Regions from separate parts of the Caldalkalibacillus salinus genome, predicted to be linked through region 3. Evidence: riboswitches for the same ligand, from Rfam matches in the RefSeq annotation. Region 3 holds a riboswitch; each other region holds the start of a gene.

Region 1 (8,250 bases), on a different contig from region 3:
TCTCTCCTTTACCTCAGCTATTTCTGCGTATCTCGGCATTACAGAACCCGCGATGTTCGGGGTGAACCTTCGCTTTAAATACCCGTTCATCTTTGCTATGGTAGGTTCTGCCATCGCTGGTCTTTATATCACGTACCAAGGGGTTAGAGCAACGTCTATTGGCGTTGGGGGCATTCCAGGATTCTTATCTATCTTCCCCGAATTCTGGCTTTCCTTCTTTATCGGTATGGGCGTCGTCATCGTCGTACCATTCGTCTTAACCGTCATATACGGGAAATACAAGCAAAGAAAAGGTGAATAAAAACAAATGATGAACGAACCATGGTGGAAAAGATCTGTCGTTTATCAGATCTATCCGAAAAGCTTCAACGATACAACAGGAAACGGTGTTGGTGACATTCAAGGGATTATAGCCAAACTGGACTATCTCGAAAAACTGGGGGTCGATGTGATCTGGTTAACGCCGATCTACGCCTCCCCTCAAAGGGATAACGGGTATGATATCAGTGATTATTACGATATACATGAAGAGTATGGCACGATGGAGGATTTCGAACAGCTGCTAGAAGAAGCTCATCAGCGTGGTTTAAGCGTTATTATGGATATCGCCGTGAACCACACTTCAACTGAACATGAATGGTTCAAACAGGCCGCCCAATCTAAAGACAATCCTTATCGTGACTTTTATATTTGGAAGGATGGTCAAACCGCGATCCAAGCGGAAACGGATGGCGATAAGCCGAGTAAACAACAGGGGTCAGGAGACGACAACGCGCCAACTGATGTCCCAACAAATTGGGAATCCAAATTTGGAGGTTCGGCTTGGGAATACGATGAGCATACAGGGCAGTATTATCTTCATCTATTCGACGTCACACAAGCAGACTTGAATTGGGAAAATCCAACGCTAAGAGAGCATGTTTATGATATGATGCACTTTTGGTTTAAAAAGGGAGTTGACGGCTTTCGTTTAGATGTCATTAACCTCATCTCCAAAAATCAGGACTTTCCTGACGATGATGGTTCCGTTCCCCCTGGAGACGGAAGAAAGTTTTATACTGATGGTCCTAGAGTCCATGAGTTTATGCATGAAATGAACCAGAAAGTGTTCTCCCAATATGAAAGCATGACAGTGGGGGAAATGTCGTCTACGACGATCGATCACTGTATTAAGTATACGGATCCGGAACGAGAAGAGCTGGATATGACCTTCAACTTCCATCATCTGAAGGTCGATTATTTGAATGGTGAAAAGTGGTCTGTCGTCGATTTTGATTTTCAAGCGTTGAAGGATATCCTCACCAAATGGCAGGTCGGCATGCATGAGGGTGGCGGATGGAATGCCCTCTTTTGGTGTAATCATGACCAGCCACGTGTGGTCTCACGCTATGGTGACGATGAGACGTATCATCGTCAGTCGGCTAAGATGCTAGCCACGACTATTCATATGATGCAGGGCACGCCTTACATTTACCAAGGTGAAGAGTTCGGCATGACCGATCCCAAGTTCGATTCGATTGATCAGTACCGTGATGTTGAGTCGCTTAACATGTATAAGATGAAAAAAGCAGAGGGCTGGGATGAACAAGCCATTCTACAAGCTTTGAAAAAGAAATCTAGAGACAATTCACGTACGCCTGTGCAATGGGATCATCGTCCACACGCAGGATTTACAACAGGTACGCCTTGGATTTCCACAGCCGATAATGTGGCCGAGGTCAATGCGGCTCAAGCCCTTGAGGATGAGGATTCCATATTCTATCACTACCAGAAGCTCATTCAACTAAGGAAGGAATACGATATCATCACGTACGGACGCTATGAATTGATCTTAGACGATCATGATCAAATTTTTGCCTACGTTCGCCATGGAGAAGGGGAGAAACTGTTAGTCGTCAACAATTTTTACGGTACCGATGTGACATTTGAATGTCCAGTTTCTCTTCAGCAATATGAGGCCAACATCCTCATATCCAATTACAAAGATTCGTCTGAAACGTATGATCGTGTACATTTAAGACCTTATGAGTCTATCGTTTATCACTTAAGCCCTTCATGCTAAAATGAAGTCAGGTGATGCTATGCAAAATAAATATTTAACCATATATCAAGATATTGTTGATGAGATTAAGGATGCGAAATACAAACCTGATTCAAAGCTTCCTTCAGAAAACGCTTTATGCGAGCAGTATTGCACCTCACGAGAAACGGTGCGAAAGGCTCTTAATTTACTTTCTCAAAACGGCTACATTCAAAAAGTCAGAGGAAAAGGGTCGATCGTTCTAGGTCTGAGTAAATTAGATTTTCCTATCTCCGGTGTTGTCAGCTTTAAGGAGCTGGCTCAAAAGATGGGAGACAAGCCCCGAACGATCGTCCATCAACTCCATTTAGATAAGCCTAACGATACGTTAATCAACCACCCGTCCTTAACGCAACAGGATCGCATCTGGGAAGTGGTCCGTTCACGTGAGATTAATGGAGAGAAGATCATTCTCGATAAAGATTATCTACTACAAAAGCATGTCCCTTCTCTAACAGAAGAGATATGTGCAGACTCCATTTACGAATATTTGGAAAAGGATTTACGTTTACAGATTAGCTTTGCCAAAAAAGAAATTGTTGTAGAGTCCGTAACTGAAGAGGATCAATGCTATCTAGATGTCGATGGACATGACCAAGTAGTCGTTGTACGAAGCTTCGTTTATCTAGAAGATACGAGCCTGATCCAATATACAGAATCCCGACATCGAACAGATAAGTTTCGATTTGTCGATTTTGCACGTCGACATCAACCCTAGAGTCGTAGAATTAATGGTAAATTTTAAGTGTTTACGAGCGTCAAATTCACTGTTGCCACATTCATGCCAATATTGTTATAATAGAAAGCGCTTTGCAATAGTATAAAATATACATGTTGTGCCTCATCATTCACAGATGAGGTAGAGGCGCGGATTATCATCAGTATCCTGTAGGAGAATGACAACCATGATTACAGGTGAAAGGGACTTCCGCCGAAGCTTTAGGGATGCGTCAACATGCCTATTGCTGGGGTTATACTGAAGAAGTGTAACACTGTCACACCTAAGACGGTTGTGGAGAACTACACCATTTGTGATGGGGATAAGCATTGTCCATAAAGGCAATGATAGGAGATTCCTGTCATTGCCTTTTTTTTTACGAGCAGTGATAGATTTGCGTTTGTCGTACTTAAGAGTGTTCGTTGAAATGGGCATTTCCTCATTGCATAGTGGATTAAAAGAGGAGGAAATGAGAAGCATGGAAGGAACAATTTATTCTTTAATTCCACCACTCCTAGCTTTACTCATGGTTGTGATCACGAGAAGAGTACTCATATCCCTAGGTCTGGGTATTGTTGTCGGGACGCTCATGATTAACGGTACTGAAGGAGATCTCGCTTCGTTTGGTGGACTTTATGATTGGATAGTTAATAGTGTTGTTTATGTTTTTGACATTGTGAGAGGTATTTTTGTCGTATTTGAAGAAGATACGTGGCAATTGAACAGCTGGGAATTTTACATTATTTTATTTTTACTCTTACTCGGTATGATGGCTGCACTCATTGCGCTTTCCGGAGGAAGCCGAGCGTTTGGTGAATGGGCGCAAAGCAAAGTGAAGACAAAGAAAGGGGCACAGCTGAGCTCAGCTATCCTAGGTGTCATTATATTTATCGATGATTATTTTAACAGCTTGCTCGTTGGTAATGTGAGTCGACCGCTGACGGATCGCCATCGTGTATCTAGAGCAAAGCTTGCCTACCTTGTGGATTCTACGGCTGCGCCGATGTGTGTGATCGCACCCGTTTCTAGTTGGGGCGCGTATATCATTACCATTATTGCCGGTATATTGACTCATCATGGCATTACGCAGTATGAGGCGTTACAAGCTTTTATGTACATGATACCCATGAATTTATATGCGCTTTCTGCCCTCGTGCTTGTATTTGCTGTTATCATGTATAGACTTGATGTTGGCCCGATGAAAGAACATGAGGAACGTGCTGAGGCATCGGGTGAGGTGCTTGATACGTCTAAAGGGGCTGTCCCTGGGCATCAGGACGATGAAGCCCTGAAGCAGGGTCATCACGGAAAAACGCGAGACCTGATCATGCCTATAATAACCCTCGTCGTGGCTACAGTATTCTTCATGATCACGACAGGAATACAAGGTACAGAAGGCAACGTGACCCTTCTGAGTATATTTGTAAATACGGATGTGGCTGCGGCCCTCGTATACGGAGGACTCATTGGTTTAGGTGTGGCCGTACTGCTGACGTCCATCCGTTTATATGGCGTCCATCATTTCAGCGTCGCCGCTTTTAAGGATCTAATAGCCGGTTTATGGGCCGGGATTAAGTCCATGTTACCCGCCATTTATATTCTCGTCTTTGCTTGGACGATCATAGAGATCATTGGTGCACTGAAGACTGGCGCATATTTGGCGAGCATTATTGACGGTAACATTCCAGTGATGTTGCTCCCAGCCCTCGTCTTTCTTATCTCTGGTATTATGGCGTTCTCAACAGGGACGTCTTGGGGTACATTCGGTATGTTACTCCCAATTGCAGGTGAAATGGCGGTGGTTGTAGATGTTCAGTTGTTACTACCCATGCTAGCTGCTGTATTAGCGGGAGCGATATTCGGAGATCACTGTTCTCCAATATCGGATACGACGATTTTGTCTTCAACAGGTGCAGGGAGTCACCATATTGATCATGTGATGACACAGTTACCTTACGCTTTAATGGCTGCCGCTACGACGTTTATTGGCTATCTAGCCTTAGGCTTTACTGGCAGTGCATTGGCTGGGATTGTAGCCACATTACTCAGTATGGCGGTCGTCGTTTACATTCTAAAGGCAAAATTAAAAGCGACAGCCGCATAAAAAGATTCAATTGCAATGGCATAAAAAGATTCAATCGCAAAAGATAAATAAAGATAGATTAATTTAGTCTTCTTTGTTACAGTAAGAGGTTGTAGTATGTGCACACCTGCCTCTTACTGTCTTTTTTTTATGGTCATTTATAGGATACTTTTAAATAGGGGACTAAAAAATATGCGTAAAAAGAATAGTTTAGGGATATATAAAGAATAAGAGCCTAGTCTGCTCAAATTGGGGTGAAAAAGGAAATGTTAAACAACGTGTATCGACTTCTTATTATTTTAGTAGCATCCATTATTGTAGGGTTCGCTTTTAATGTTTTTCTCCTTCCGCATGAAGTATTTACAGGAGGCGTCACAGGTTTCGCCATGATTCTGGGTCTGATTACGCCCCTTAATGCAGGTATTTGGATTGTACTCCTCAATATCCCGATTCTTATTCTAGGATGGACCAAAGTGGGAAAAACGTTCATCGGTAACAGTCTTTTCTCTGTGTTGGTCACGGCTGTATCCATGCAATATATACCTGTGGTCAAGGTCACAGAGGATGCACTCCTTTCTTCTGTTTTTGGTGGTATTATAGCAGGCGTTGGGATTGGCCTTATTGTTCGTTTTTATGGCTCGACTGGTGGCTTTGATGTGATCGGCTTACTGCTCATTAAAAAACGTGATATGCCATTAGGTGGCATTATATTCGCTTTAAATAGTATTGTGGTTGTCGTATCAGGCTTTATATTCTCTTGGGAATTAGCTTTGTACACCTTGGCTTCCATCTACATTACAGGGTTAGTGATTGATCGTATTCACACCCGACATATAAAACTGAATCTCATGGTGGTCACGAGCAAAGGTGAGGAACTTCGGACAGAGCTGCTATCTAAATTGTTCCGCGGTATTACGGTCATTGAAGGACGAGGGGCGTATTCAAAGGAACAAAGAGAAGTACTCTATACAGTCATTTCACGTTATGAATTGGCGGTTGTACGCCCGTTAATCAAAAGCATAGATCCTAATGCGTTTGTGAGTGTTAGCCAAACGATGGAGGTCATGGGTAACTTCCGTCGGGAATAAGGAGAATAGGCGTTTCAACAGCTGTAACGAAGTGTAAAAAAAAGTGTTGACAATTTTAATGCTAAAATTATACAATTTAGTAGCACAAAGACAGAAGGTAAGTTTGATGATAAGTTGTAAATGTGAAAGTAAATTTAAATTATAAATGTGATAGAACCATAAAGGAGGGGCTAACATGCGTTTGAATATCATTGCTAATCCATTCATGCTTCAACGCCAGTGCACTGGAGACTCACAACGGCAACAATTTCATACGCATGTGACCCGCATGGTATCTATGATACATGATGAACGCGAGTTTTGAACACGAGAACATATGGGCTGGCTTAATCCTCCCGTTTATGCACCTCAGGTTCGAACGCTAGCCATCTACATCTACCAAATCTAACACCAACAGTGTTAAGATACATACCATTAAGCAGGTCACGTCATGTGCCTGCTTTTTCTTTGTTAAATGACCTTCATCAAAGCTGATCTGACTGCAACAGAAGCTGATCTGATTGTAACAGAAGCTTAAGGATGGTTCACAGAGCTGAGAAAACACGGCACATAGGTGTCGTGTTTTGTTATTTTCAGGAGATTACATGCTGTAAGGTCGAAAACAAAAAGATCGCATGCTGTGACATCAATTCTAGAGGATCAAGTCAGTGATGAAGCAGTATCTCTAGCCCAAGTTGAACGAATGAATCCATGTACAAACTTACTGAAGGAGTGACCCTCTTATGTTCACTGTATTCAAAAAATTAGGATGGTTCTTTAAACGCTATAAAAAGAGATATACCATCGCTGTGTCCCTGCTTATATTAGTCAGTTTCGTTGAGGTCTTGCCACCTATGATTATTGGAACGGCCATCGACGATATTCAATTCGGTCTCATGACCTGGGATCGTCTGACAGAAATATTATTATTTTATGGTGGACTGATCGTGGTCAGTTATACCGTCACATACGTTTGGATGTACCAATTGTTTGGCGGGGCTTTTCTTGTCGAGCGTTTAATGCGATCACAATTCATGCGTCATCTGCTGCAAATGACCCCTAAATTTTATGAAACGTATCGTACAGGAGATCTCATGGCCAGAGCCACTAATGACCTTAAAGCGATCTCACTCACCGCTGGTTTTGGCATCCTGACCTTGGTTGATGCCACGGTGTTTATGCTTGTCATTTTAGGTGTCATGATACTGTTTGTGAATTGGAAACTGACACTCGCAGCGTTGTTACCACTGCCTATCATGGCTGTCTTAATGCATCGCTACGGGAAGAAGATTCATCAACGTTTTACGGCAGCACAAGACGCATTCGGGGATATGAATAACAACGTCCTCGAATCCATATCGGGTATCCGGGTAAACCGTGCATATGTACAGGAGAAGGCAGATGTCCAACGCTTCAAAGATATGACCGAGAACGTCTTTCAGAAGAATCTAGCAGTGGCGAAAGTGGATGCGTTATTTGAACCGAGTATCAAAGTATTGGTTGGATTGAGTTATGTCATTGGGATCGGTTACGGCGCTTATCTCGTGTTCCACAATGAGATAACCCTAGGGAGCCTCGTCTCATTCAACATTTATCTCGGTATGATGATCTGGCCTATGTTTGCTGTGGGTGAACTCATCAATGTGATGCAAAGGGGCAACGCCTCCTTGGATCGTGTTCAGGAAACATTATCGTACGAGGCCGACGTGCAGGATGTTGAACAGCCTACAACGATTGATCAACCGGAAGATATCATGTTTCAGTCTGTGACCTTCTGCTATCCGACCTCCAATGTTAAACGATTACGGGACGTGTCGCTCACTATTAAACGAGGTCAGACCATAGGGATTGTAGGGCGAACAGGGAGCGGTAAAACAACGTTACTTCAGCAGTTGCTCAGACAATACCCATTAGGCGGTGGTCAGGTTCTTATATCGGGTGTTCCTATTGAACATATTTCATTACAGCAACTACACGAATGGATCGGTTATGTGCCCCAAGAACAAGTCTTATTTTCTAAATCCGTCAGAGAGAATCTGACCTTTGGAAAGCATGATGCGTCTCCCGAGGCGATCACACACGCTTTACGCATGGCCGCTTTTGACGATATCATCTCTATCTTGCCTCAAGGTTTAGATACGTTGGTGGGTGAAAAGGGCGTCGCGCTTTCTGGTGGTCAGAAACAACGTGTGTCTATTGCCCGCGCACTCATCCTTAATCCCGATATCCTGATACTGGATGATGCCATGTCCGCTGTTGATGGTAAAACAGAGGCTAAAATCATCGATAACATCAGGCGGGA
Region 2 (8,250 bases), on a different contig from region 3:
AAAGATGTTTAGGTGGAAAGGGGTGTTCAAATGAAGACGAGGCAGACGGACCTTTGGGGTGCCATCAGTCGATATGGCACGTTTCCATTTCTCATATTATTTAGCTTTGTCATGCTAGCGCCAGTATATATCATGTTTAAGATTTCTGTCAGTGAGCCTCAGGATATATTAACCCAAAATCCACCTTTTCTCATTGAGAACTTTACATTTGATCATTGGGTACGCGTATTTGAGGCTGGCAATCTCTGGGCTCCTTTGCTGAAGAGTTTTATGGTTGCATCCGTGGCGACACTCATTGCCATTGCAATAGCTGCACCGGCTGCTTATGTCATTTCGCTTATGCCTAAAGCCTACCGCTACGGTATTATACTCTCTTTATTGTTTACAAGAATGTTTCCAGATGTGGGCATTGCCTTACCTATTTCCGTTAACTTTATTCGTTGGGATCTCACTGATTCGTATGTAGGACTTATATTAGCTCACCTGATACCAAACCTACCTTTCTTAGCTTGGATTCTTGTCGGGACTTTTGAAACGATTCCGAGAGAATTAGAAAAAGCAGCTTTAATAGACGGCGCCAGCCGATGGGGAGCCCTCCAAAGGGTGGTCTTCCCTATTGCAGCGCCCGGTATCGCAGTAGGAGCAATGTTTGTGTGGTTAAACTCATGGAATGAATTTACATATGCATTATACCTGACCTATACAGAAAACACGCTACCTTTACAGACGTATTATTACGTGTCCAGGGGTGATTGGTTCCAATCTGCCGCCTACTCCATGATACTGACCATCCCCGTAATTATTGTCACCTTTTTCCTACAAAGGTACATGAAATCGGGCTTCCTTTCAGGTTCTGTTAAGGGATAAGAGGATTTATAACAAAGTATTAAGGGGGTAACAGAGGGGGAGACCTCTCTTTACATAAAATAAGATAAGTCAATTGAATGGAGGTCATAATGTTGAATAACGTAAAAAAGAGGACAAAAATGTTGTATACTTGTTGCCTTCTGGCTGCCATGGCTTTCTTTGCCATCGGTTGTGGCGGAGGAGAGCAGGCCATGCAAGACGAGAACGAACTGAATGTCGTGATGGGACTAGGTGAAAATGAATGGGAAGTGATGCGACAGGATATATTTCCAGAATTTGAGGAAAAGCACAACGTGACCATTAATGCTGTCCAATCCGAAGCTGCGGATGTGGTGGATCAATTGCGTGGCCAAATTGAAGCCGATAGAGTGACATACGACCTGATTACGCAGGATGTGAATGACCTCTATGGTTTAGTAGACGGTGATATGATGGATGATCTCACAGATCAGAAAGAGAACATTCCTGACGAAGTAATTGAAGCCATGATAGACGTTTCTACTTTTGATGACAAACTATTATTTTTACCCTATAGACCCAACGTTGAAATCACCTACTACAATGAAAAGGTGTTTGACGAATACGATATAACGCCACCTCAATCGTGGGAAGACTTGCTAGAGGTAGCGAAGACGTTTCATGCTGAAGAGGACATTGGCCGAGTCGCCGTCAAAGCCAATTTAGAAATCGATCACGTGCTACACCTGTTTAACTTTATTCGTGCCGGTGGAGGAGACCCTTACGTCCTTAACGATGAGGGCAGTGTACGCGCTTATGAATTTTTACAAGAATTATATCCCTATCTAGCGCCTGATAGTCGTACCGCTACTTGGAATACAATGAACACTTATCTTGCAAATGAATCGGTCTACCTAGGACAAAATTGGCCCTTTGGTGTGAATGTGATCGTTGAAGAAGGTGGCAAAGAAGAAATCAAAGCGTATAGCGGATGGGCAGGACCCGCCGGAGAGTCACACACCCTAGGTGGTGAAGTGATCGGCATACCAAAAGGAGCCCCAAATAAAGCATTGGCCTTAGAATTTGCCCAATATCTCATGTCAAAAGAGGTCCAAGAAACTTTAGTGAGCAAACTAGGCTGGCCCTCCGTCCGCACTGATGCTTACGGTCAAGTTGAAGCGTGGCAACAACCGTACTTTGATGCTGTAAACGAAGCATTGCAATCCTCGGAACCAAGAGGAAATGTCCCATATTGGCCCGAAGTCGAAAAGGCCATCCTAGGGGCCTTCCAGGACATCGTCATCGATGGGCAAGAGGCTCAAACCACCCTTGACCGCTACGCCGAAACAATCGAGCAAGCACGTCAATAAAGATGACCAAGTGCCGCTTCCTAACGATGGAATCCTTTGGGCGAAGCTCGAGTGAAGGAGTAGGCGTCTATGCCCGGAAGTCAAAAGATCAGGTACCCCTACGGCGTCACATTTGGGCGAAGCTCGAGTGATAGAGTAGGGGTGCATGAGCCCCCTAAAGTAGCCTGAACTCCTGCGCTGCCTATACAGACACTCGAGGGAAGCCCCACACGCCTGACAGTAAAATTAAACCAAAGCGTACACCTCCCCACGTTCTTGGGAATGATGTATAATACATATATCATGCCTAGATCTGTGGGAGGTGTATTTTTTTGACACAGATCAAAGAGAAACTGACGTTGCTACCCGCTCAACCCGGTGTTTATCTGATGAAAGATAGCCAAGACAACATCATTTATGTCGGTAAAGCAAAAAACTTAAAGAACAGAGTACGTTCCTATTTTACAGGCAGTCACGACGGGAAAACACAAAAGCTTGTTAGTGAAATAACGGATTTTGAATATATTATCACCTCAAGTAATATCGAAGCACTTCTACTAGAATGCAACCTGATTAAGAAGCACGACCCGCGCTACAATGTGATGCTGAAGGATGACAAAACATACCCGTACATTAAACTAACCAATGAAGAGCATCCCCGCCTAGAGATCACACGTAAGGTACAGAAAGATAAAGCTAAGTATTTCGGTCCATATCCTAATGTCGGTTCAGCCAATGAGACCAAGAAACTGTTAGATCGTCTGTATCCCTTAAGGAAATGTAAAACTTTACCGGACCGCGTGTGTTTGTACTACCATATGGATCAGTGCTTAGCCCCTTGTGAGTTCCACGTTGAACAAGACACGTACGAGGACATGACCCAGCAAATTAATCGGTTTTTAAATGGCGGCCATAAAGCGATGGTTAAAGAGCTAGAAGAAAAAATGCATGAGGCGTCAGAGGAACTTAATTTTGAGCGAGCCAAAGAACTTCGTGATCTGATTCAGCATATTAACCAGGTGATGCAAAAGCAAAGCATTACGCTCACAGACCAAGTGGACCGAGACGTCTTTGGCTTTCATGTCGATAAAGGATGGATTTGTGTTCAAGTGTTTTTTGTGAGACAAGGCAAGCTGATTGAACGAGACGTGTCCCTCTTTCCATTTTATAGCGGTGATGTAGGGGAAGAGATGATGTCATTCATTGGTCAATTTTATATGGAAAAAGAACATGTCCTACCTAAAGAAATTCTGATTTCAGAGGAAGTAGACCAGGAGCTCCTCGCACAATGGTTAGATATTAAAGTCCATACGCCAAAACGAGGCATCAAGAAAGAATTACTACAGATGGCACAATCTAACGCCCAAAACTCGCTAAAGGAAAAATTTGAACTTATCGAGCGAAACGAGGAACGAACGATAAAAGCAGTTGAAAGATTAGGTCATGCACTAGGGGTCGGACCCGCTCGCCGCATCGAAGCATTTGATAACTCTAATATTCAAGGGACGGATCCTGTGTCCGCTATGGTCGTTTTCATCGATGGTAAACCTGCTAAGAATGAATACCGAAAATATAAAATACGAACCGTAGAAGGCCCTGACGATTACGAATCAATGAGAGAAGTCGTTCGTCGCAGGTATGTCCGCTTATTAAAAGAAAAGCAAACATTGCCTGATCTGATTATGATCGACGGGGGAAAAGGGCAAATTGGGGCTGCACAAGACGTTCTCGAGAATGAACTAGGCCTCTATATCCCAGTATGTGGTTTGGCCAAAGATGAAAAGCATCGAAGCTCTCAATTATTATATGGCCATCCACCAGAGCCGGTTTCAATGAAACGAGACAGTCAAGAGTTCTACCTCTTACAACGGATCCAGGACGAAGTCCATCGCTTCGCTATCACGTTCCACCGCAAAACCCGTTCCAAATCACTGATACAATCAGCCTTAGATGACATTCCAGGCGTGGGACCCAAGCGTAAAAAGACATTGTTACGACACTTTGGTTCAATGAAGAAAATGAGAGAAGCATCAGTAGACGACTTTAAAGAAATCGGGATAGGAGAGCAATTAGCCCGAACGATTGTTGAATATCTCCAAGAGAAAGCAAAGTCGTAATGCTACGTCTGATATACGATAAAATGCAGACGATACAGTCGTTATTCGGCTGTTGAGAACCCATGGGATGTTTGATACAATTACAAACAATTAAAACATCATAACCTCATCAAACAACTCAATCACATTGAGGAGTGTTAGGGGAGCGGTGATCAAGAGTACGTACCTAGAGAAGTTGGGCCTTCTATGAAGGGTATTGAAAGGGTGATCCGCCGAAGTCTCATTATAGCTCAACGTAATGAGGACTGGCGTCGCATTGAATAAATGCAACGCTGTCACCTATACAGGTGGAGGACTATCACGTTGCATTGAGGTGAACATTCGTTAGATCACCATGTTTACTCGCAACAACAAAAAGTTCTCTCTTTGTTGTTGCTTTTTTATTGGTCTTAACGATATGGGCAAGGTCTAGTAAGATCAAAAAAGATGAATGTGTCTAAATTAAGGAGATGGAGAGCATTGAGTATCATCGTTCAGAAGTTTGGCGGAACATCTGTAGGAACGATCGAAAAAATTCAGCACGTTGCTCAAAAAGTGAAAAAAGAAGTGGATCAGGGAAACCAGCTTGTTGTGGTGGTATCAGCAATGGGAAAATCCACTGATCAGCTAGTGGATATGGCCAATCAGCTGACGCCAAATCCGGCGGCACGAGAGATGGATATGCTTTTAACGACGGGTGAACAGGTCACCATATCACTGCTAGCGATGGCGTTACATCAACTTGGCTTAGACGCCACCTCGATGACAGGGTGGCAAGCAGGCATTCAAACCGAAAGTGTTCATGGCAGTGCCAGAGTCCAAGATATCGAGATTGGAAAGGTTCAGAATAAATTGTCTAAGGGGAGCGTTGTTGTCGTTGCCGGCTTCCAAGGTGTAAGCCAGGATGGACAAATTACAACCCTTGGAAGAGGGGGTTCAGATACGACGGCTGTCGCTCTAGCAGCAGCGCTAAAGGCTGAACGTTGTGACATATTCACAGATGTCACCGGTGTTTATACCGCAGACCCAAGAGTTGTACCGAAAGCAAGCAAACTTGAGCAAATTAGCTATGATGAAATGTTAGAGCTAGCTAATCTTGGTGCAGGGGTTTTGCACCCGAGAGCAGTTGAATGTGCCAAGAATAACGATGTTTATCTGACAGTTAGATCGACGTTTAGTGAGGAAGAAGGAACGTTAGTGAAGGAGGAAGTGACAGTGGAGGACGGTATTATTGTACATGGTGTAGCCCATGATGAAGAGATGACGAAGGTGACTGTAAGAGGAATGAAGAAAGAAATTGGGGCCTTATCCCGAGTGTTTAAAACACTCGCAAGCAAACAAATCAACGTCGATATTATTATCAACCAAAGCATGTATGATACGGATATCACCAATATTGCCTTTTCAATCGATAGTGAGGATCTTGAAGCGACGCTACATGTCCTCGAGGACAATAAAGAGTCACTAGGATATGAAGATATTATTTATGAAGAAAATTTAGCTAAGGTATCTATTGTTGGAGCAGGCATGATCTCGAACCCGGGTGTAGCGGCAGACATGTTTGATAGCCTTAGTCGTGAGGAAATCGAAATTAAGATGGTCTCAACATCCGAAATTAAAGTGTCATGTGTTGTACCAGCTGCTAATATGGTAAAAGCAGTGCAAGTCCTACACAACACTTTTAATCTAGATAAAGTAGAAGAAACGGAAAAAGTAAACGCTTAATTTGAAGATAAAAAGGGGGAGCTGATTAGCTTTCCCCTTTTTCTTGTAGATAGATGGTGAACTGTACCCCTTGATTTTCTTGACTAATGAATGCTTTGAACTCACCTTCAGTCTGCTTGTTTTCAATTTGAGCAATGGCCTCTGTGAGAAAGCCACACTCTAGTGCAAAAGTAGACTGGTTTTGGTCAACCTGTCGGCTTGCGAAAAATGGAGACTCTAACGTGTAACGATAGATATGGGAAGAGGAATGAACTTTTTCTAGATACCCCCACCCCATTTCTAAGAAAAGGTCGCGACACTGTTCAAATGTGTGGATTCGAAGGTGCTCGGCTAGGTTCTTACCAGCCCAATATAGAATGGCACTTTGGTGTTCTCCCGTTATTTCTTTCATGACATGTTCGCGGAGTATATGGTAACCATAAAGTGGTACGGCCTGCCCTTTCATTTTTAGAAATTTTGTATCTGCTGAAGCGGAATGAGCTTTTTTTTCACTAATCAAGTGCGTAGCACCCCTTTCTCTTCTTGTATGGACAAGAGACTTAATTCAGATATATGCGCAAAAATCTCTTGATATACGTCAAGGATTTAACCATACTAGGAAGAGACCATGTGCCCTAGATGGGCGAACGTTGGAGGCAGACATGAAACTGAATCAATTTCTTACACCATTTCGCATTATCATATTGAGTTATTTCATTTTAATTCTAATTTCATCCATACTGCTCTATTTACCTTTTTCACAACAACCTGGCGCGGCATTATCATTTAGCGAGGCTTTTTTCACCGCAGCTAGCGCAATCAGTGTGACCGGTTTAATCGTGGTGAATACACCTGAGACTTTTAGCCCGATAGGCATCATCATATTATCCGTTATTATTCAACTCGGTGGTATTGGTATTATGACCCTCGGTACCTTTGTGTGGATGATTATGGGTAAAAAGATAGTCCTATCACAACGCATGTTGATCATGGTCGATCAGAACCAGGTTAACCTAGCGGGGCTCGTAAATTTGATGAAAAATATCCTTGGAATTGCGATACTCATTGAATTAATCGGGGCCATGATTTTGGGGACCTATTATTTAAATTATTTTGATGTATGGTATGAGGCCTATTATCAAGGGGCGTTTGCTAGCTTAACAGCCTTTACGAACGCTGGATTTGACATAACCGGAAATTCTCTTATTCCATTTGCTCATGACTATTTTGTTCAACTGGTAACGATCCTTTTGATCTTAGCCGGTGCAATTGGATTTCCAGTTTTAGTGGAATTAAGAGAGTATTTCAGTGGCAAGCATGAAAAATATCGTTTTTCATTATTCACAAAAATAACCGTCTCTACTTACATGTTTTTACTCGTTTTTGGGACTGTATCTATTTGGCTGTTAGAACGAGGGCAACACTATGCAGGTATGGTTTGGCATGAACAGCTATTCTTTTCCTTGTTTAACTCGGTTACTGCTAGAAGCGCTGGGTTAGCTACCATGGACATCACCTATTATAGCATCCCTACATTGCTGCTCATTTCTGGCCTCATGATTGTCGGTGCAAGTCCTTCCAGTGTGGGAGGAGGGATCCGTACGACAACACTCGCTGTGATGTTTCTAACAATACGCTCTTTTGCTTTAGGAAAAAAGGACGTCAAAGTGTTTGGTCGGGAACTCCATGATGAAGATATTAGAAAATCTTTTATTGTCCTTTCGGTGTTTATTTTTATACTGTTCACTTCAATTATCCTGATTAGCTCCATTGAGCGTGATTCAGGCTTAGAGTTAATGGCGATTATCTTTGAGGTGAGCTCGGCCTTTGGAACTTGTGGCTTGTCTATGGGTATTACGTCAGAATTGTCTACGCTAAGTCAGTTTATACTTGTGCTACTCATGTTCATCGGTAGAATTGGACTGGTCGCGCTACTCTTCTCCATGAAGCGGGCAGATACTAAGACGCATTATCATTACCCTGTGGAAAGAGTCATTATAGGTTAAGCTTAATGCCAACAGCCATCGATAAAAAGTAAAAGCAAAGGTGCTGAGTCATCAAGCACCTTTGCCTCTATAGATGATACCGTTTTCTTGACGCTTCCGGGCTAAGGGGGTAAAATAAAATTTGGTACAAAATAACGTGTCATATTTAGACATGAGACTTTTTGAAAAGTCGAAAAAGTGGATAGGAATGCTAGACTGCAACAATGTGTGTTCAAAAATTGAAGGGGGGGACCGGTGTGGCCACTACGCACTATTTTAACCGTAAGCTTC
Region 3 (8,250 bases):
TTTTGTATTTCTGACGTCCAGGCGGCTTAAGGCACGAAGTGCCGGGTCGAAGACTTAGCCGACTGGATGTGTCCGCTGAATATGCATCCCTGCTATCTGAATTCACGTCTTCGAATCTTGCTACTTTCATTGCTTCGGTCGGATCGAGGATCAGCAAAGCTGACCGCAGCAGAAATATGGTGTTATAGGATGTCAGCGACTTCTATGAAATGCCTAACACTATCGGTTTTCTACAACTATTGCACCCGCTAGTGAAAATAAATTTTAGAGAAAAATTACAATAAATAATAATCCCATACCTATAAGAAACCCGCCAATTATCTCATAATTGTCAAGTAAGAAGAAGAATTTACTTTTGTTGTTAAAATCGTATGAAACCATCCTTTTTCTTAACCAAAATCCAAAAAGAAGAGTAAAAAGGAGTCCAAAAAGAAGTAACATTGGAGTATTTTTTATATAAGTTCCACTTTCCAAATTTCACACCTACCCGTAAATAATTTTTTAATTATTCTTCATCTTTAAATTAAATTACCCAATAAAGCAAGCCGCTACTTAAACTATTCTACCTCGTTAGTTGATTATTATAATTATCTAACATTACAATTAATGGTTTCTGGGGTTTAATTTTTCTCGCTGATTTCCTATAACGTCTCCGCATCTACGAACCCTCACTGGCTTAAGGCGGCAGCCGGGCGCGACTGCGCTTAGCCAGTGCAGGGTTGGCTGACTGACTCCACTTCACCGAAATGCCTCGGGCAGACCAAGGACGGCAGTCCGCAGCGTAGATGCGTTGTTATCGGATGTCAGCGCTTTCTTCGAATGACTTTCAAATTCATTTAGTAGCCCCTAGATTCTAAGTAGTCTTTAATTTTTACTGACGTATTTAACCACGTTTTATTGTTATGTCTGCCATAATTAAAAAAGCCATGTTCCATGTCTTCATAGGTCTCGAGGGTAATATCGTTCCCCTTCTCTCTCATCAACTTTATAAATTCTATGTTTTGGTGAAACAGATCATCCTTAGTTCCTACCAACCACAATGTTTGAGGCAAACATTTTTTTACATTATGTATAGGAGAATACTCGTTTGCTTTCTGTAATAGTTCTGGATAACGTCTTTTCATAATATCAATTCCGTCCATGCCAGCTCCGAAAACAACTAATGTATTTGGCAAATGATCAGTTTGTTTTTCATTTTCATCATCATCGATTGAATCAAACATAATAGAAGAAACAGCAATATAACCTCCTGCCGAAGCACCACAGACAATTATCTTATTGGAATCAATCCTCATTTCACTAGAATGTTCTCTAACCCAACGAACCGCCGACTTCACATCGCAAATAGCTTGAACTGGTGTAAACCCTGCGTCACTACCGTTGCGGTAATCAACACAAATTGCAACATAATTATGCTTGGAAAAAAAACGAGCCTGATGTTGGAATTGTACAGGGGTTATCGGATCCTTCTTGAAACTACCTCCATTAAAAAAAAGTATTACTGGTTTATTTTCATTAGTATCAGATTCAGGTTCGAAAATATACAGTAGTAAATCACGATCTCCAATTGCTTTATATATTTGTTTTTTAGTTGGATAATCAAACTTATAATTTTTCAATACTTATCCCCCTATCTTTCTACCTTGCACATTAGTAATTGCGCTGATTTCCTATAACATCTTTTTCCCGACATGTGTCGTATTAACTTACTTAACTAGAGTTATTTACGGCAGGTGTAGTAAATCATAATATCTCCCGATTACAAACTTAATGAATGTCTACTTCCTAGTCATATTCATATTATTCTTCTTGCACTGAACGCACTGAACACTATCAGACTATTCCATTATCGCACCAATATATCCCAATTATATCATCAATGTGGAATAACTTAACCCTTTTCATGGTCTGATTCAATCCTATAAACTGATTCTAGGAACCCATAAAAAAGCTCCCTCTCAGCTCCCCCTCTTCAGGCCATATTTTTCTAGATTACGCTAAGAAAAAGACTTTAGGGTAGATAAAGCAGATCAGTCATATTGCATTACTTTGTTCTCTCATACAAAGAGCAAAAGAAACGGTTAGACCATCTAGACGTACCCCCAATATGGACAGGAGATAAACGAAAGTTTTGTATATAGATTATCTTGTTTTATATAGCCAGCCATTTGAATATAGCTTCGCTTGTTTGTATAACCAAAGGCATATTCATAAGTGTGGGATGAGGCTCCTACTCATAGACTGTAGGAATAAACCAATGACATTAGAAATAAAGATGTGAAAAGGACTTGCAACTCTCATCAACTTTTGATATGTTACAGGTAATTCAATATTTTTCTTACTTCAGTTATCATGATGAGGTGAGGATAGAGGAGCAGTTATCATCAGTACACAATGTTGAGGATAATGAGAATCCGATGAAGATTGTGGAAAGGGTTAGTTGCCGAAGCTGAGAGAATCTCATGATCTCAAAGCTGGTTCTGCTATTGAACAAATACAGAACTGTCATATAGGGGACTATATGGAGGGCTATCTTAGCACTAGAGCAATTATTTGAAAGTATTGTATCTAATGCAACAACGATACCCTCGTTGTTGCTTTTTTACGTCTTACTTTCAATCATACAGGCCGCCTCCTATTACCTCTCAATACTCAAAAAATTTAACGTAAAGGTGTGAGGTTAACGATGAATTTTGGCCAAGTACTTACTGCAATGGTAACGCCGTTTAACAACAATGGAGATATAGACTTTAATGCGACAAAAACACTCGTCAATTACCTTATTAACCATGGATCTGATGGCTTAGTGGTTGCTGGTACAACGGGAGAATCGCCTACTTTAACCACGGAAGAGAAGATCGCGCTCATACAGTATGTGGTTGAAGTGGTAGACGGTAGAGTCCCTGTGATTGCCGGGACCGGTTCCAATCATACACGAGCATCCGTCGCCTTAACCCAACAAGTGGAAACGTTAGGTGTCGACGGTGTAATGCTGGTTACACCGTATTATAATAAACCTTCTCAAGAAGGCTTATATCAGCATTTTAGTACGATCGCGCAATCCACATCCTTGCCAGTGATGCTTTATAACGTGCCTGGTCGAAGCGTGGTGAACATGTCTGTAGACACTGTGGTGAGACTGTCTCAAATCGAGAATATCGTATCGATTAAAGAAGCGAGCGGTGATCTAGACGCGATGGCAGAGATCATCAGTCAAACACCAAGCCACTTCACTTTATACAGTGGCGATGATAGCCTGACACTGCCTGTTCTTTCAATCGGAGGTACAGGTGTCATATCCGTCGCTTCTCATATTGCCGGTCTTGAAATGCAAGAGATGGTAAATCAGTATAAAAAAGGTGAGGTGGACCGCGCTGCTTACGCTCATCGTCATCTTTTGCCATTAATGAAAGCCTTGTTTGCTGCACCAAGTCCGTCACCTGTGAAGTCAGCCTTAAACATGCGTGGTATCTCGGTAGGAGACGTTCGCTTACCGATGCTGCCATTGGATCATGAACAAGAAATAGCCTTACATGAAACGTTACAAAATACGTTACTGTCTATCAATGTGGAAGAAGCGGTGTGAAGATAAATCAGATTGAGCCACTCATCTAAAATGAAGCTAACAACATAAATTTAAAACCAAACGTGTATGAGTTGCGCCCGTTAACTCCCATGACAAACAATTACAAAAAAGACTTCTTAACCAAAAAACACATGAAGAGGACGCTTAACCCTCTTTCATGTGTTTTATTTTGCCCTGTTCTCTCATCTATCGTCGGTTTAGGACAACTATGGTTATGACATTTACGACACATGACCTTCATTATGATACGTGACTTCCGTATTCTTGCTGACAATGGTGCTTAAGCCTTCTTTATAATAAGGCATAAGGCCATCCGTCTCGTGGACATCGATCCATTGCACATCACTGATTTCCTCTGGTCTTGTGATCTCTATCTCTCCACCGACAATCTCTCCCCGGAACGTGACAAAAATGGCATGGTGCTGGCTTTTTTCTAGCATTGCTTCATTGACGGCGACAACGCCATATACCTCAATATCTAGGCCTGTTTCCTCCTTCGCTTCTCTCACCGCCGCTTGTTCTAGTGTTTCTCCGATTTCAACGGCACCGCCAGGTAATGTCCACTCGTCGCGCCCTTTATTCTTGACCATCAAGAGCTTTGTTTTTGTTTCGTCCGTTAATAAGGTGTAAACAACGTCTATTCTTTGCACTGTATGTCTCTCCTCTTCACTTTTCCCCTATTCTATCATATGGCTTACACTTTAATAGAGTCACTTTAATAATAAGCGTATGGTGAAAAATGCCCCTTTTAATAGAGTATCTCTTTGTGTCTAGATAAGCGGCTCCTAATGGTCCTAGCTATGCCCTGATTTCCTGTCTCATGAAATTGACATAGGAGATGCCGAAACAGATGACAGTCGCTGCCACCAAGCCTGTAACTTGGGGCCAGATGAGTAACAAACTTTGTCCGAGTGGTAAAGGACTCGGTATCGCACCCACCACTTGTTCCATCGATAATGGGCCCAGTGTACGTATCTGGGGCGTTAAAAGAATCGTGGTAATCTCGCTGAACAGGTAGTTTGGGTTTAAGCGAGATAAGTTTTGCACGAACATGGCGCTTTCAGAGGCGCTACCCGGTGTTAAATTCTGATCGGGCATAGCGGCATTTCCCACCATTCCCACGATCATGGAGAAAAAGATACTGAAAAACAACCACACGGCGATACTAGCCAAGGCAGACGTTGCCGCTTGTTTGAACCGTACTGAGAAAAATATGGCAAGGTTCAGCCAGAAGCCGATATAGACGACGCTGAGACATAAGAAGGCGATGACTCTCCAGAACTCATCCCATGTCGGGGGCAAACCAATAGATAGGATAGCGGTCCCCATAACCAAGAGACCCAGAGAAAAAATGAGGATACTAATGACGATTAACGTCGCCACAAATTTGGCATTCAACAGGTAGTCTCTAGGAATAGGCTGTGAAACGATCCGACTTAACGTCCCACGGTTTCTCTCCGCATTTATAGCGTCGAAGCCTAAGCCGATGCCGAGTAAGGGGCCTAGGAAACTAATAAAAGTGATAAACGGGGGCAACACCCCGTTAGGATCAGAAATGGTAAAGATATTCAAGAACAAGTAGGCGTTTGACGAGTCGAGATCAGCTGCGACGTCACGAATATTAGTTAAAGCCGTGTACAGTGAAGCCAAACAAGTCAAGATGATAATCCCGAACAGGATGATAAACCGCCAGCTTCGAAATTGGTCCTCCATTTCTTTGCGGACGATCACCCAGAATAGTGCAGGAGTGTGGGCAGACGAAGCCTCATGAGTGTCGTCTTGCCTTTTTACGTTCAAACGTTGTCCTCCTATCCCTTCCTTTAAACGATTTTGCCACTGTTCATAGATTGCTTTGAGCTGCATGTGTGACCTCACCCTCTCCTTCAAAGTAAAGCCTGTATATATCATCTAGGTCATGCTCCCGCGTGTGTAGGCTGTGTAGCGATTGCCCGGATTGTATAATCTTAGAGGCTATCTCGTGGGCGTTGTCTTCCTCACTTTTAATCAGTAAAGTGTGATCTGCCTGTATGTCAACCGACATCACCTTAGATAAGCCTCTCAATGAGGCGAGTAAGTCTTCGGTGACGTTTGACACTTGTGCCTCGATCGTGATGCCTTCCCTTGCTAACAACTGCTTAGACAAAGCCTGTATATTACCTTGGGCCAGAAGCTTTCCTTCTACAAATAGCCCCACACGGTCACATATCTGTTGTACTTGATGCAGGTGGTGAGATGAAAGTAACACGGTAATCCCCTGCTGTTGACTGAGGTTTCTGATCAGATAGAGTAACTCCTGGACACCTTGGGGGTCTATCCCTAGCGTGGGTTCGTCCAGGATAATCACTTCAGGGGCTTTGATGAGTACATCGGCCAGGCCGAGGCGTTGCTTCATCCCTCTAGAGTATTGACCAGCTTTTTGATCCTTTGCCTCTTCTAAACCAACTTGGGATAGTAATGCACTCGCTTTATCCGTTGCGGTCTTTCTAGATTGACCGTTAAGCATGGCGGTGTAGATCAGGTTTTCCAGCCCAGTCCGATCTTCATAAAATCCGACCGAATCTGGCAGGTAGCCCACCCTTTTTTTAACTTGAATGGGCTCCCGGGTGGCATCTAGTCCGCATACCTTCACCACACCGTGTGTCGGTTCGCTTAAGCCGAGCATCATAAGAATGGTCGTTGATTTTCCTGCGCCATTCGGACCTAATAGACCGAACACCTCGCCTTTTTCTATCGTTAAGTTAAGTTGATTCACAACCGCTCTCTCATCATATTTTTTGGTTAACCCTTGAAGTTCAATAATAGGTGCTTTGACTGTATTCTTAACTGATCCTTTAGCGGATACAGATGCTTTAGCAGATTCATTAACATTTTCATTAATAGAATCTTTAACAGTCTCTTGGACAGATGCTTTTGTAGACACTCCAACAGGGTCTTTGTTCGTCTCTTTCATCATGCCTACCTCCTACCATACTGACGCATTAAGTAGTAAACCCCGGCGATAACAGCCCCAATGATCAAGACGCCAATGACTCCCCATAACATAGAGGTTTCTACAGTCATTCTGAAATCCGCACTTGATGAAGCTTCTGGTGTATTAGCGGTCATCGATACGACATAGTCCCCAGCGATGGCGTTGTCGCCTGCTGTGATCGTGGCTCGCACGGTCTCAGACTCCCCTGGTTCTAATATGTTAATCGTACTCGGTTCAAATTCAACTGCCCAATTGGGGGGCTGATTGCCTTCCAGTGTGATGTCACTCAAAGGGACAGTACCAGAATTAGACACGAGCAGTTCAACGACTTTATCCCGTCCGGCGACGATATCTTCACTCAGCTTACCATCGGGTGTGGTTAACTCGATCTCGTATTTGCCACTCACCACCGCTTCTAACGTGAGTTCAGAGCTCGTTCCACTTGTTGAAGCGGCAATTGGAACCTCGTACTCACCCGCCTCGATATTCTGTGGTGGACTTAAAACCACACTGATGTCCTGTGTCGCGTTCGATTCAACGGTCACGGAGGTGACACTACTGCCATCCACTTGGAAGTTGACGTCCCATCCACGCGGCGCGTTTGCTTTTAAAGCATAATGTTGTTCCTGTGCTGTACGGTTTCTGAGGCTAACATCATATGAAAAAGTGGCATCCGCATGTCCTTCCATGTTCGTTTGTTCTGAGGTGAGTTCTGTTTTAAACGTCCCTTTCTCCGTGACAGTCACAGTCGCTGGTAACGTTGTGGTCAGGCCGCTTGTACTACTGGCGAGAACATTGAAAGCATATGCCCCTTTGTCCACCTCTAAAGGTACGTCAAGATTGATTGAGAAACTCTCCGAATCGTTTGGCTTAATAGATAATTGCTGTAATTGCCAACCACCCGATGTGAGTTCATACTGCCAATCCTGTGGTAAATTTTCTACATCAAAAGACACTTGTTGGACGTTATTCGTATTGTTAATGATCTCAAACTGATAATTAATTGATTCCCCAGGCGTGACTGATATCCCTGTATAGGATGTGTACAAAGTTAATCCAGTTGCCGCCATTGAGGTTGGTGTGAACTGAAATAACGACAGCATCATCACTGTCAATAATAGATAAGCGATTCTTTTCATAGAAAATCCCCTCCGAAGATATTTTTCATAAAGCAATACGTGCTAGACACACAACTGGATTTACGTTGATGAATAAAAAAATAAAAATGAACACCACAAAAGCGACCTTCAATTTTTTTTGAAAAAATTTGGGGTTTGTTAAATCCAATCGCCTATGATAAAAGTAATAATAATAGAGAGGATTACTGTGTAGACAAATGTTTGTTAGACATTAACGAGAGGTTATTGAGAGGTTATTGAGAGGTTATTGAGAGGTTAATTGAGAAGTCATTGAAAGGTTATAAAAGAGGTGACAACGTGATGCGTCCACCATCTACACCTTCGCGTGGTGAAGCGTTATTAGCGCAGGTGAAAGCAGGTTCAACGGATGCGTTTGAGCATTTTTATGACCTGTATGTGCGCTATGTCTTTGGTATCGCGATGAAAATGTTAAAAAATAAATCTGATGCTGAGGATCTCTGTCATGATGTGTTCCTCGAGATCTACCGTAACCCGCACAGCTTCGATCCCCAGCGAGGCAGTATCGAAGCTTGGATTGCGGTTAAGACCCGAAG

Evidence for each region. Region 3 has a riboswitch for lysine ahead of dapA (4-hydroxy-tetrahydrodipicolinate synthase). Riboswitches for the same ligand answer to the same signal wherever they lie in the genome.
Region 1: it holds a riboswitch for lysine, as region 3 does, so the genes downstream of both, JKM87_RS11405 (Na+/H+ antiporter NhaC family protein) here and dapA (4-hydroxy-tetrahydrodipicolinate synthase) in region 3, are expected to answer to the same signal.
Region 2: it holds a riboswitch for lysine, as region 3 does, so the genes downstream of both, JKM87_RS10345 (aspartate kinase) here and dapA (4-hydroxy-tetrahydrodipicolinate synthase) in region 3, are expected to answer to the same signal.

Annotation. Positions count from the first base shown of each region.
Region 1 is NZ_JAERVL010000017.1:99,678-107,927, reverse strand. It holds gene treP (PTS system trehalose-specific EIIBC component) at 1-301, shown strand, start outside; gene JKM87_RS11415 (alpha,alpha-phosphotrehalase) at 311-2,062, shown strand; gene treR (trehalose operon repressor) at 2,082-2,798, shown strand; lysine riboswitch at 2,933-3,111, shown strand; gene JKM87_RS11405 (Na+/H+ antiporter NhaC family protein) at 3,277-4,902, shown strand; gene JKM87_RS11400 (YitT family protein) at 5,148-5,969, shown strand; gene JKM87_RS18085 (hypothetical protein) at 6,145-6,273, shown strand; gene JKM87_RS11395 (ABC transporter ATP-binding protein) at 6,692-8,250, shown strand, end outside.
Region 2 is NZ_JAERVL010000015.1:156,192-164,441, reverse strand. It holds gene JKM87_RS10365 (ABC transporter permease subunit) at 1-12, shown strand, start outside; gene JKM87_RS10360 (carbohydrate ABC transporter permease) at 31-867, shown strand; gene JKM87_RS10355 (sugar ABC transporter substrate-binding protein) at 960-2,195, shown strand; gene uvrC (excinuclease ABC subunit UvrC) at 2,507-4,291, shown strand; lysine riboswitch at 4,422-4,597, shown strand; gene JKM87_RS10345 (aspartate kinase) at 4,751-5,995, shown strand; gene JKM87_RS10340 (DUF2507 domain-containing protein) at 6,021-6,494, opposite strand; gene JKM87_RS10335 (TrkH family potassium uptake protein) at 6,637-7,980, shown strand; gene JKM87_RS10330 (succinate dehydrogenase cytochrome b558 subunit) at 8,217-8,250, shown strand, end outside.
Region 3 is NZ_JAERVL010000008.1:1,359-9,608, forward strand. It holds gene JKM87_RS07905 (alpha/beta hydrolase) at 837-1,619, opposite strand; lysine riboswitch at 2,360-2,540, shown strand; gene dapA (4-hydroxy-tetrahydrodipicolinate synthase) at 2,687-3,586, shown strand; gene JKM87_RS07915 (NUDIX domain-containing protein) at 3,808-4,236, opposite strand; gene JKM87_RS07920 (ABC transporter permease) at 4,385-5,449, opposite strand; gene JKM87_RS07925 (ABC transporter ATP-binding protein) at 5,427-6,536, opposite strand; gene JKM87_RS07930 (COG1470 family protein) at 6,542-7,696, opposite strand; gene JKM87_RS07935 (sigma-70 family RNA polymerase sigma factor) at 7,997-8,250, shown strand, end outside.